3 regions of the Bacillus basilensis genome follow, and region 3 is predicted to be linked to each of the others. Evidence: riboswitches for the same ligand, from Rfam matches in the RefSeq annotation. Region 3 holds a riboswitch; each other region holds the start of a gene.
The links. A riboswitch is a leader RNA that binds a small molecule or an ion and turns the genes downstream of it on or off. The one in region 3 is predicted to bind S-adenosylmethionine.

Region 1: it holds a riboswitch for S-adenosylmethionine, as region 3 does, so the genes downstream of both, ACQVV1_RS25745 (cyclase family protein) here and ACQVV1_RS15410 (peptide ABC transporter substrate-binding protein) in region 3, are expected to answer to the same signal.
Region 2: it holds a riboswitch for S-adenosylmethionine, as region 3 does, so the genes downstream of both, ACQVV1_RS25990 (methionine ABC transporter ATP-binding protein) here and ACQVV1_RS15410 (peptide ABC transporter substrate-binding protein) in region 3, are expected to answer to the same signal.

What each region holds. Positions count from the first base shown of each region.
Region 1 is NZ_JBNTQO010000021.1:411-4,536, reverse strand. Features, by position in the region: gene ACQVV1_RS25760 (S-adenosylmethionine decarboxylase related protein) at 1-184, shown strand, start outside; partial or broken gene ACQVV1_RS25755 (ATP-binding protein) at 352-845, shown strand; gene ACQVV1_RS25750 (hypothetical protein) at 1,060-1,440, shown strand; gene ACQVV1_RS25745 (cyclase family protein) at 1,468-2,100, opposite strand; SAM riboswitch class I at 2,184-2,296, opposite strand; gene ACQVV1_RS25740 (PRK06851 family protein) at 2,446-3,555, shown strand; gene ACQVV1_RS25735 (nucleotidyltransferase domain-containing protein) at 3,678-4,126, shown strand, end outside.
Region 2 is NZ_JBNTQO010000021.1:51,627-55,752, forward strand. Features, by position in the region: gene ACQVV1_RS25980 (MetQ/NlpA family ABC transporter substrate-binding protein) at 49-903, opposite strand; gene ACQVV1_RS25985 (methionine ABC transporter permease) at 925-1,590, opposite strand; gene ACQVV1_RS25990 (methionine ABC transporter ATP-binding protein) at 1,580-2,599, opposite strand; SAM riboswitch class I at 2,723-2,828, opposite strand; gene ACQVV1_RS25995 (cysteine hydrolase family protein) at 3,070-3,633, shown strand; gene ACQVV1_RS26000 (hypothetical protein) at 3,866-4,015, opposite strand.
Region 3 is NZ_JBNTQO010000006.1:252,070-256,195, reverse strand. Features, by position in the region: gene ACQVV1_RS15410 (peptide ABC transporter substrate-binding protein) at 76-1,716, opposite strand; SAM riboswitch class I at 1,849-1,954, opposite strand; gene ACQVV1_RS15405 (aldo/keto reductase) at 2,107-2,940, opposite strand; gene proC (pyrroline-5-carboxylate reductase) at 2,942-3,745, opposite strand; gene ACQVV1_RS15395 (GRP family sugar transporter) at 3,958-4,126, opposite strand, start outside.

The DNA of each region.
Region 1 (4,126 bases), on a different contig from region 3:
TTATGCTGGCTTGTGTAGTTTACTTTTTGATAACTTTAAACAAGGTGCCTATTATGTAGAGGAATTATTATTAAATACAGAAAGTAAGTATGGAGAATATTTAAATTTATATATGAAGGACTTTGTAGTGGGGAGTAATGATTTTACGAATGGGTTGCTACATGATCGGGTAAGATGGATATAAGTTATAGCGAAAAGGAAGGGGATGGGGATCCCCTTCCTTTTCGTATTGCCCTGAAAGCAATTTCATACTGATAATTTAAGGAGATAATATATAGAGTGTTTGTATAGAACATGAGGAGTATTTATATAAATAAATTTAAAAGCTTTATCTATGAGGAAAAAGAAGCCTTAAAAGTATTTGAAAGAATTAACGGGTTTGTTAGTGAATTGATGTTATTAGGAAAATCGAAATCAACGAATTATGAATGGCGTAATATACGGGAAATCCTTTTATATGTTGTACAGCTAATGGAAAGTTATGCAGCACGATATAGAGTGAAATTTCATATGCGAGTAGATGGAAATCTACCTGTTATAAATGGTGATGATAAACAATTAAAACAAGTGTTATTAAAAATGGAATAGAATCAATGCCAGCAGGTGGAGATATTCATATTCGTGCATATCAAAAAACTGAAAGGCATTTGTGTATTTCTGTTGAAGATCAAGGTTTTGGTATAGAGAAGGTTGGAAAAGCTATTTACACAACAAAGGAGAATGGTACGGGACGAATTGGGTTGATGATCACATATAAAATTATTAAGGAACATCAAGGAAGTACTGCGATTCAAAGTAGCGTGGGGATAGGAACGAAAGTGGAGATTTTTTTACCGATAGTATAATGTGCTAGAAGAAAATATTTTTCAGAAAAGTGTTCTTGTTGTGTAAATATAAACATTTTATAAAATGTTTCAAGAAGGGTTTTTTTTATAAAATACTTCGTTTATAATGGAGGAAAATATCGACATGAGATTTGTTATTCATGTAACGGTTACGGTAGTAAGGGGTGCACGCGCATCCTTTTTTCTATGCAGATATGATGAAAGGGGTGGTATGATGGAATTAACATTAAATTCGACTGTATGCTTGCACACGATTCAATTTCGAAAAGAGCAAAAGAATTATATTGTAAAAGATACAATTACAGGAGAAAAATATGAAATGCCGCCACTTTGGATTGATGCATTGGCAATGATGCGTGACGGTTTTTTATTGGGGGAAATTGAGGAGAAATTGAAAGAAGAGTATCCAGCCGAAGAAATAAATATGTTAGCATTTACGAGGCAACTGTTAGAGCTAGAGCTTGTCGATATGGTAGATGGGGAAGAAATAGCTTGTACAAAGAAGAAAGAGAAAGATTATTTAGCTTGGGTACGTCCTCGTGTCGAGCAATTCTTTCTTAATTTAAATAAAAAATATAGAAGCAAAGGTCAATGATGACCTTTGCTTTTTTGTATAATTTGTTTAAAAAATAACAGCGAATGCTCTTGCAAAAGCACCGTCACTATCTTTAATTTTTAAAGGTGCAGCAGAGAAAAAGAAACGTTCCGTGTTAATGGCATCTAAGTTTGTTAAGTTTTCAATTAAATAAATATTATTCCCAAGTAGTATATGATGAATCGGTGATGTTTCTGTCGTTACCTCATCAGGAGAAATGAAATCTAAACCGACAGATTTTATTTTTAATTGAACTAGTTCTTCAGCTAATTCTTCAGAAAGATAAAAAGCTTCTTTCTCATACGCATCTGTATTCCATTTAGTAGATAGATTGGAATGGAAAATAACAATATCGCCTTCTTGTATATCAACATCATCCAGTACTTCCTTACGTAACTTTCTCTCTTGAATATGGGTTACATCGATAAGAACGGCTTCGCCTACAAATTGATCAAGGGGTAATTGATCGATGGTCGTTGCGCCTGAAATGAAATGCGCAGGAGCATCACAATGCGTACCAACATGAACGACAGAATGAAAATCTGTAACTTGATAGCCTGTCTCTTCAACGCTTGTAATGGCTTCTAGATTGATTTTTGGTGTTCCAGGGAATTGAGACATATTGTTTTCAAATGTTTGTGATAGGTCAATTACTCTCACTTTAAATACCTCCAATATACGTTTTAAAATATAAAAAACCCATCCTTCATAATCAAGAAAGATGAGCTTTACATACTAGTTGAGTCTTATCTTCCAAAATGCAATGCATTTTGCAGGAATTAGCACCTATTCAGTTTGTATAAACTGAGGTTGCTGGGCTTCAAAGGGCCGGTCCCTCTGCCTCTCTTGATAAAGGTATATTCAATTTAAAATTCGGAATTTTCATGATAATAAAATTGTAATTCATTTCCTTTTTTTCTGCAATGCAAAATAGGTATTCACCCAAATAAAGTTGCTCGCATATTATAGCTTATGTAAATAGAATGCTGCGAAGGAGTGAGTGCAGTGACAGGAAATGTATTGAATTATTATGCTGGTGGAAATACAGCTAGAGGATTTCATAATTTATACGAAGAGAATTTAAAAGGGCTAAACAGGTTATTTATTTTAAAGGGTGGCCCTGGAACGGGGAAATCTTCTTTAATTAAGGCAATAGGTCGTGAATGGGTTGAAAAAGGATATGGTATTGAATTTTTACACTGTTCTTCTGATAACAAATCGGTTGACGGTGTAATTATCCCGAAGTTAAAAGTAGGAATTGTTGATGGAACATCACCGCATGTGATTGAGCCGAAAATGCCAGGAGTCGTCGAGGAATATATCAATTTAGGGGTTGCTTGGGACTCAGATAAATTAAGAAAGCAAAAGGTGGAAATTGAACGATTTGTTTCAGAAGCAAGCAAAGCTTTTCAAACAGCGTACGCTTGTTTTAACGAGGCATTAGTTATACATGATGAGTGGGAGAAAATATATATTAATAATATTGATTTTAATAAAGCAAATGAACTAACAGATCAGCTGATTCAGAAATTGTTTACAGATAAAGGCGGGAAACAATCTCTTGTGAAACATCGCTTTTTAGGAGCAGCTACACCGAAAGGAGCAGTTGATTTTGTTCCTAATTTAACAGAAGGATTACCACATCGTTATTTTATAAAAGGGCGCCCAGGCTCTGGGAAATCAACAATGCTCAAAAAATTAGCTAAAGCGGCAGAAGAAAAAGGATTTGAAGTTGAAGTATATCATTGTGGATTTGATCCAAATAGTCTTGATATGGTTATCGTAAGAGAATTAGGGTTTGCAATTTTTGATAGCACCGCACCACATGAATATTTTCCAAGTCGCGAAGGTGATGAGATTATAGATATGTATGCCCTGATTGTGACACCAGGGACAGATGAGAAGTATGCGGCAGAAATTCGAGACGTGTCGATTCAATATAAAGCAAAAATGAATGAGGCAATGTCTTTCTTAGCGAAAGCAAAATCGGTTCGTGATAAATTAGAACGAATTTATATTGCTGCTATGGATTTTTCAAAAGTAGACGCATATAAAGAGGAGATTCAAAAAGAGTTTGAACGAATTGCGGTTAGTGTAACAGAAAAGAACAAATAAAAAAATGAGGAATTTTGACAGGCTGTCGGGAATTTTCTGACAGCTATTTTAGTATGTAGTAAACTTAGTAGTATATTTGTCGAATTTCCAAGGAAATAATCAAAAAATGGAGAGGGTATGAAATGAGAGAGAAAATTAGGACAGAGTTAGAAAGAATTGAAAAAGAGAATGATGTAAAAATTTTATTTGCGGTGGAATCCGGGAGCCGTGCTTGGGGATTTCCATCGAAAGATAGTGATTATGATGTTAGGTTCGTTTATATACACCCTGTAGAATGGTATTTATCAATTCAGGATAAACGTGATGTAATTGAATATCCGATTAGTGATGATTTAGATATAAGCGGATGGGATATTAAAAAGGCGTTACAACTATTCGCAAAGTCGAATCCAGCATTACTGGAATGGATTCGATCACCAATTTTTTACTCGAAAAACTCTAATTTTCCAGAACAGCTTCAGCAAATGAGTGAAAAGAATTTTGATCCAAAAGCAACGATATATCATTATTTACATATGGCTTCGAAAAATTATCGTGAATTTTTGCAAGGTGAGAATGTAAAGTTGAAAAA
Region 2 (4,126 bases), on a different contig from region 3:
GAACTAACAGCGGAGGGGTTCCTTCTGTTAGTTCATTAAACCCAATGATTATTTTACAATTTTTTCAATCTCATCAAGTGAAAGATCTACTGAAATGGAACCATCATTTGTTTCTTTCTTAATTGCATCTGTTACTTCTTTTGAATGATATAGTTCAATTACTTTTTTCAGTGTTGGATCATCCTTATCTTTCGTACGAGCTGCGAAAATATTAATATATGGCTTCGCATTTTCATTCTTTGGATCTTCTAAGAAAATGGGATCCTTCGCTGGGTCTAATCCAGCTTGACCAGCAACACCGTTATTAATAACTGAAGCTGCTACATCTTTTAATACACGAGGTGTTTGCTGTGCGATAACCGGTGTGATTTTTAACTTCTTCGGATTTTCAGCGATACCACTTGGATCTCCAAATAAGCCAAAGTCTTTCTTAAGCTTTAATAATCCGGCTGCATCAAGAAGTTTTAATGCACGGGCTTGGTTCGTTGGATCATTTGGAATCGCAATTTCTGAACCATCTGGAATTTCGTTTGCCTTCTTATGTTTCTCAGAGTATAAGCCCATCGGTGCAATTTGCGTTGTACCAACAGCTGTAATATCTAACTTATGCTCTTTTTTAAATTGCTCTAAGAAAGCAACGTGCTGGAATGAGTTTAATTCAATATCTCCATCAGCTAACGCTTTATTTGGCGTTGTGTAATCAGAGAACTCAACCAGTTTAATTTTAATTCCTTCTTTTTCAGCTTTTTTCTTTAAAATTTCCCAAGCGTCTCCATCCGTTCCAGTTACACCGACGCGAACTACTTTTTCTTTCGCTCCTGCCCCCGTGTCTCCACTTGAGCAGCCGCTTAATGCTGAAACACCTACAATCGCTGATAATGCAAATGCTAAAATTTTCTTCATTTTCTTTTCCCCTCTTCCTTTTTATGATCTGCGTAAAAAGACTTTCGCAAAGTAGTTTCCTAAGTTTTGAGCTACCTGTACGAGAATAATAAGTAAAACGACCGTTACGAACATAACTGATGTATCAAAACGTTGATAACCATATGTCATCGCTAAGTCACCAAGACCGCCACCACCGACAAGTCCAGCAACTGCAGAGAATTCAATTAAACCAACTGTCATAAACGTAACACCTAAAATCAATGGCGCTAACGCTTCTGGCACAAGAATTTCAAAAACAATTCTAAATGGTGAAGCACCCATTGCTTGAGCTGCTTCAATAACTCCCTTTGGAACTGAAACAAGATTTGTTTCAACCATTCGAGCAATACCAATCGAAGCCACTAACGTCATTGGGAAAATTGCTGCTGCTGTTCCAATCGTCGTTCCGATAATACTTCTTGTTAGTGGGCTTAAAGCTACTAAGAAGATGATGAATGGAACCGGACGAATTGTATTAATAATGATATTAAGAATAGAAAAGACCCATTTATTTTCTAAAAAGTTTCCTTTTCTCGTTACATATAATAGTAAACCTAGGGGTATACCAAGAATTGTAGCAAATATAAGGGTTACGATTACCATTAAGAGGGTATCTCCCGTCGCATCTACTATGCGAGGCCAAAATATACTCCAATCAACTCGCATGAGCTTCTACCTCCTTCAGCTGCACTTGCAGTCTTAGATGTTGTAATGCTTTTTGAATCTCCCTCTGTTCACCTTGCAATTCTACAAGAAGATTTCCAAATAGCACATTTTGAAGTTCAATAATATTTCCGTACAGTACGTTTACATCGACGTTATAGTTTTTTGCGATATACGATAGTACTGGTTGACCTGTCTCCTCACCAGTAAATGTTAGACGATAAATCTGACCACCATTTTGAATTTTCGCTAGAACACTTTCTGGTAAATGATCATTAATAACAGAACGTACAAAGTTTTGAGTCGTTTTTGTTTTTGGTTGTGTGAACACGTCAAACAATTTTCCTTCTTCAATTACTTTTCCTTTTTCCATCACAGCTACACGGTGACAAATTTCTTTCACAACATGCATTTCATGTGTAATAAGAAGAATTGTTAAATTATATTCTCGATTTACTTTTTTTAATAGGTTTAATATCTCTGTTGTTGTTTCTGGATCTAAAGCTGATGTTGCCTCATCACATATAAGAATATCTGGTGATGTTGCAAGTGCTCTAGCAATACCTACACGCTGCTTTTGTCCGCCTGATAGCTGCTCTGGGTAATTGTTTGCCTTATCTTCTAACCCTACAAACTTCAGCAGTTCATTTACTCTTTCTTTTATCTCATTCTTTGGTACTTTCGCTAACTTTAATGGATAAGCAATATTCCCAAACACTGTTCTTGAATTAAATAAATTAAAGCTTTGAAAAATCATCCCGATTCTTTGTCTTAGCTTCCGTAATTCTTTCGTCGATAATGATGTAATATCTTTATTATCTATTGAAATCGTTCCTGCCGTTGGTCTCTCTAACATGTTTACTAGACGTAATAACGTACTCTTTCCAGCTCCACTAAAACCGATAATGCCAAAAATTTCACCTTTCTCAACGGATAACGTTACATCCTCCACAGCATGAACAGATTGCTCACCTGATTCATACACTTTACTTACATTGTTAAAAGAAATCATTTTTTCCCCTCCTATTTGCTGTAAAAACTTGAAGTAGAGCTTTCGAGGTAAAATAAAAAGTGCTCTCCTTCTTATCAACCATAAAGATAAGAAGGAGAGCACTTATATGTACTCGGTCACATCTTCTCATCTTCCAAGCCTTTCATAGACTTGCTGGAGTTAGCACGGTATTAAAAAACCCGTTGCTGAGGTATCGTAGGGCCAGTCCCTCCACCTCTCTGGATAAGAATGTATCGATTTAATTGTCGTTTAATTAATTCTCATTATAGAACTCAGAATAATAAGAGTCAATACATTTTTTAGAAAAATATTAATTATCCCTTTATTAAAATTTTCAGATGAAATTTCATAATAAAATAGTAACCTTTAAAGTTATGTAAAATTCTCCTCCTGCATATTTTTTAAAAGGATAATCTTCTCTACTAATTGAATACCATTATTTGAATATGAAATCGGAGGAAGATAAATATATGAAAACAGCCCTTTTACTCGTTGATATTCAAAATGATTATTTTCCACACGGAAAGATGGAATTGCGTAATCCAGTAGAAGCAAGCGCATATGCCCGTCAGCTACTACAACTCTTTAGAAAGAAAAATGAACCTATTTTTCATATCCAACATGTAGCAATAAAAGATGATGCTACTTTTTTCCTGCCCAATACAGAAGGTGTGCATATTCATGAAAGCGTACGTCCACTTAGAGAAGAAACCGTTATACTCAAACATTACCCAAATAGTTTCCGCGAAACTGATCTTCTAGAACAATTACAACGTTTAGACATTGAGCACGTCGTCATATGCGGGATGATGACTCATATGTGTATTGACGCTACCGTAAGAGCTGCTTTTGATTTCGGCTTTCAATGTACTGTTATACATGATGCTTGCGCTACAAAAGATCTTTCTTTTAAGAATGCTACTATACCAGCCGTTTATATTCATAACACAATTTTGGCTAGTTTAAATGGAGTATATGCAAATGTAATGAGTACAGAGGAGTTTTTAGCCACAAAAAAACACTCTCTTCAGTGAGCAAAACCGAAAAGAGTGTTTCTTGTCAAACCATAGATTTTCTTTCAAATTGTATTATACAGGAAATTTTCAAAATGAATACTAAAAAATATGACTAATAAGTCAACTTTTCTCGTTATTTTATTTCTATTTACATGTTTATCCCGATATTAATAGGGTTTAGCAAGTTTCACTTACCAAATAGTAATATATGGTAGCTCTAATTCGAATTCAAATTAACTACTTTCCCCTATTATTTATCTGTTTGTTTCTGTTTCTTTTTCAAATACTCCGCACGCAATTTTTCAATTTGCTGCTTTTTATCAAATTTGGCAGGCGTCTGCTTTTCATGAAACTTTGCGACAGCTACCTGGCCTTTGTAATCTAATTGATATTTTCCCATTTTGTTCACCTACTTCTCTTTTCTTTAAAGACAACCTATTCAACAAATATAAATATACCTTATTTTACTGAATTAAACCTTATTACTTTATTAGTTTTTCTACCGATATCT
Region 3 (4,126 bases):
GAGAAATCCGCTTTTAATACATTTTTCCAATAAAACAATTGGTATGGGGAGAAAAACTTCAATTCAGGTTGCCTTTTATTTTTCAATTTGTGCCCATTTGAAGTTTAATTGACCTGCAAAGTCTACTTGTACAATTCCTTTCACATAAGAACGTTCTAAATAAGATTCACCTTTTTGGTAAAGAGGAGCGATAACAGAGTCTTTAAATAATATTTTCTCGGATGCTAGTAATGCTTTCCAACGAGCTTTTTCATCACCAGCTAAAGTCGTTTTAACTTTCTCAATTGTTTCATCGAACTCCTTATTAGAGTAATGATCTAAGTTGTAAGGGTTATTCGTTGTAAATAGTTCAAGGAATGTAATTGGATCAGCAAAGTCAGGACTCCAGCCGTCAATGCCGATTTCATAGTCACCTTTTAATAAAAGTGAAACTTGTTGTTTACGTGGTTGTGGTTTTACATTTACTGTTAATCCGTCTAAGTTCTTTTCTAGTTGTCCTTTTAAGAACTCACCAGTTTTCTTATCAAGGTCAGCATCACTTGTTAATAATTCTAATGTGATTTTTTCAGAACCAAGCTCTTGTTTAGCTTTCTTCCATAACTCTTGTGCAGATTTTGTATCAACTTTGGTTAAATCTCCGTTTATAGTACGGAAGTCCTTTCCATCAGTCCCTTTTGCAAAGTTTTTTGGAACGAGGCCAAAGGTTGGTGTAGAGCCATCATTTAATAACGTATTTACAAAGGATTTTCGATCAATTGTTTGGTCAATTGCTTGGCGTGCAGAAACGTTTTGAAGTACTTTGTTTTGTTGATTCATACGTAAAAATTGTACGCCTACGTTCGGGCGTTCTTTAAAGTTCGCATCCTTTTTATATTTATCAACGAAGTCAGATGTTAATTTTATACGGTCTAATTGTTTTGATTCGAATAAATTTACTTCTGTTGATTTTTCTTTTACTACGTTAAAATTGATTTCTTCTAGTTTGACAGTATCTTTATCCCAATAGGTAGGGTTTTTCTTGAATTTAAAGCTTTGTTCGTGCTTCCAATCGCTTAGTGTAAAAGCTCCATTGTACAAGATTGTATTATCTTCTAAAGCGTACTTATCACCTTGTGCTTTAAAGAATTCCTCGTTAATTGGTAGAAATGTTGGGAACGCTGTTAAACTAATAAAATATGGAACAGGACGCTCTAATTCTACCTCAAACGTATGGTCATCAACTGCTTTTACACCAAGTTGGTCGGCTGGAAGTTCTTTGTTGTTAATTTTTGTTGCGTTTTTAATATCAAAGAATAAAAATGCATATTCAGAGGCTGTTGCTGGATCGACAGCTCTTTGCCAAGCGAAGACAAAATCTTTCGCTGTAACAGGAGTGCCGTTTGACCATTTTGAATCTCGTAAATGGAATGTGTATTTCGTTTTATCGCCACTTACTTCATGAGATTTTGCAACACCAGGGACAGGTTTGTTACCTTCACCAAGATTATACAAACCTTCAAATACGTTTCTCATTACTTGACCAGAATCAGTATCTGTAGCACGAGCTGTATCCATTGTTCGTATTTCAGTAGGTGAAGATAAGTTTAAAACCTGCTTACTAGGTGCCTCGTCTTTTGCATTTGCTCCACTTGCTTCGTTTTTATAACTACCGCAACCAGTTAATAAAATACTTACTCCTACAACTGATGCAATACCGGGTACAAACTTCTTTTTCATTTGATTTTCCTCCTAAATAATTAAGTTTGGATGATGATGAGGGAAATGAAAAATAAAAAATCCCTCTTTTCGTATTGAGAAAGAGGGATTTTTACGTACAAGTTATGCACCCGTATATAAACGAAGTCCCTCATTCTATCTTTCAAGCCATAAAGCTTGCAGGAAGTGGCACAGTATTCAAAATGAACCTGTTGCCGAGGTTTCAAAGGGCCAGTCCCTCCACCTCTCTTGATACAATGAGTAAACAAATAAACTTTATTAAATTTTGTGTTTCTTTGATAATTCAAAATCTTACACCTTGGATGATGAAGTGTCAACCGAATGAAATATAGTTTAAATTTTCAGTTTTCTTTAACGGAAAAACCACTGCATATGGCAGTGGTTTTTCTACTAGAAGTTAAAGTTATCTGGATCTGGACCAACGCGAAGATCTTCATTTAAAGCTTGAATTGCTTTCATATCATCAGCACTTAATTCAAAGTCGAAGATGTTTGCATTTTCAATAATGCGATGTTCTTTAATAGATTTAGGGATTGTTACAACTTCGTTTTGTAAATCCCAGCGTAAAATAATTTGCGCAGTTGATTTATTATATTTTGTCGCAATTTCTTGTAACACTGGGTTATCTAGTAGTTGGCCTTGCATTAATGGTGACCAAGCTTCAAGCTGGATATTATGTTCTTTACAGAAAGCGTGTAACTCTTCTTGTGCTAAACGTGGGTGGTATTCCACTTGGTTGACCATTGGCTTAATTTCAGCAATTTCAAATACGTCTTGTAAGTGGTGAATGTGGAAATTACTCACACCGATAGCACGAACAAGACCATCTTTATAAAGCTTTTCTAATGCTTTCCATGATTCAGTATATTTCCCTTTTACAGGCCAATGTACTAAATATAAATCTAAATATTCTAGACCTAATTTTTCTAATGTAGTTTCAAATGCTTGAAGTGTTGTTTCATATCCTTGATCGCTATTCCATACTTTTGATGTAATAAATAATTCTTCACGTGAAACACCTGATTCACGAATCGCTTGTCCAACGCCTTCTTCATTTTGATAGATTGCTGCAGTATCGATGCTGCGGTAGCCATTTTTAATTGCTACTTTTACAGAATCAATTACCTCTGAACCATCTTCTACTTTAAAAACACCTAAACCGAACCAAGGCATTTTTACTCCGTTATGTAATGTTGTATAGTCTTTTAAACTTGTTAAACTCATATTATTTCCCCCTAGCTTTTTTGTTTGTTGCTTCTACTGCTTTTTGAATTGCCTCTGAAAAATTATACTCATATAAAGTTTTGAGGCCTTCAGCTGTGGAACCACCTGGCGTTGTTACTTGTTCGCGGAGGTTAGCCGGATCTTGCGTTTGTTCAAGCATAGAAGCGGAGCCAGAAATCATTTGAATAACAAGGTGTTTTGCGGTTGCTTCATCGACTCCATAACTTTTTGTTGCTTCAATTAAGCTTTCAGCAAAGTAATAAAGGAAGGCTGGTGCACTTCCAGTAACTGCAGTAAGCTGATGAATTTCTTCCTCAGTGCAGAGTTGCGAAGTACCAATGCCTTTTAAAAGTAGTTGCAGGGTTTCTTGATGCATCTCATTTACTGATTGTCCCATTGTATATAAGGAGATAGACTTTCCAATTTCAGCAGCTGTATTTGGCATAATCCAAGCAACAGGCGTTCCTTGGGGAAGTCTTTCTTCTAAATAAGATGGTCCAATGCCAGCAGCTACCGTTACGACAAGTTGGTTCGATAGTAACGGAGATAACTCTGCTAATAATTCTTCATGTGCAGCAGGCGGCATTGCTAAAACAATCGTATCAACAGATGTAACATGTTGCTTCCAATCTGTTGTAATAGACACATTATATCGCCCTTGTAATTGTTCTAGCTTTTCTACATTGCTTCGGTTAGAAACGATAATTTCTTCGATATATTCTTTGCTTGTTTTAAGTAATCCGGAAAATATAGCTTCTGCCATACGACCAGCACCAATAAATAGAATTCGATGTTTGTTAAGCATATCCTTTATTCCTTTCCAGTAGAGATATGTTATAAAAAACGATACCATCTTTAAGAGAATTTTGTAAAAAGAAAAGACTTATTGTGAAAAGAAAGAAATTGGAGGGAGGAGGGGGGATGCAAATAAGGTTGTAAAGATTATTATATTTAAAAAATAGTTGTAATAAAAAACCCCTGAAGCAGTTATGCTTCAGGGGTTAATAGATTATAAGTTTATGCTTTTGTTAGACCAAGTAATACAGCGCCGCCGATAATTAAAACACTACCTAGTGCAATAAAGATCAATTGACGTTTTGTTTTCTTTTCACCTAAGAAGACAATCGCACCGAATGTTGAGATAACGATTCCAGTTTGAGATAATGGGAAGCTTGTTGCTACTCCA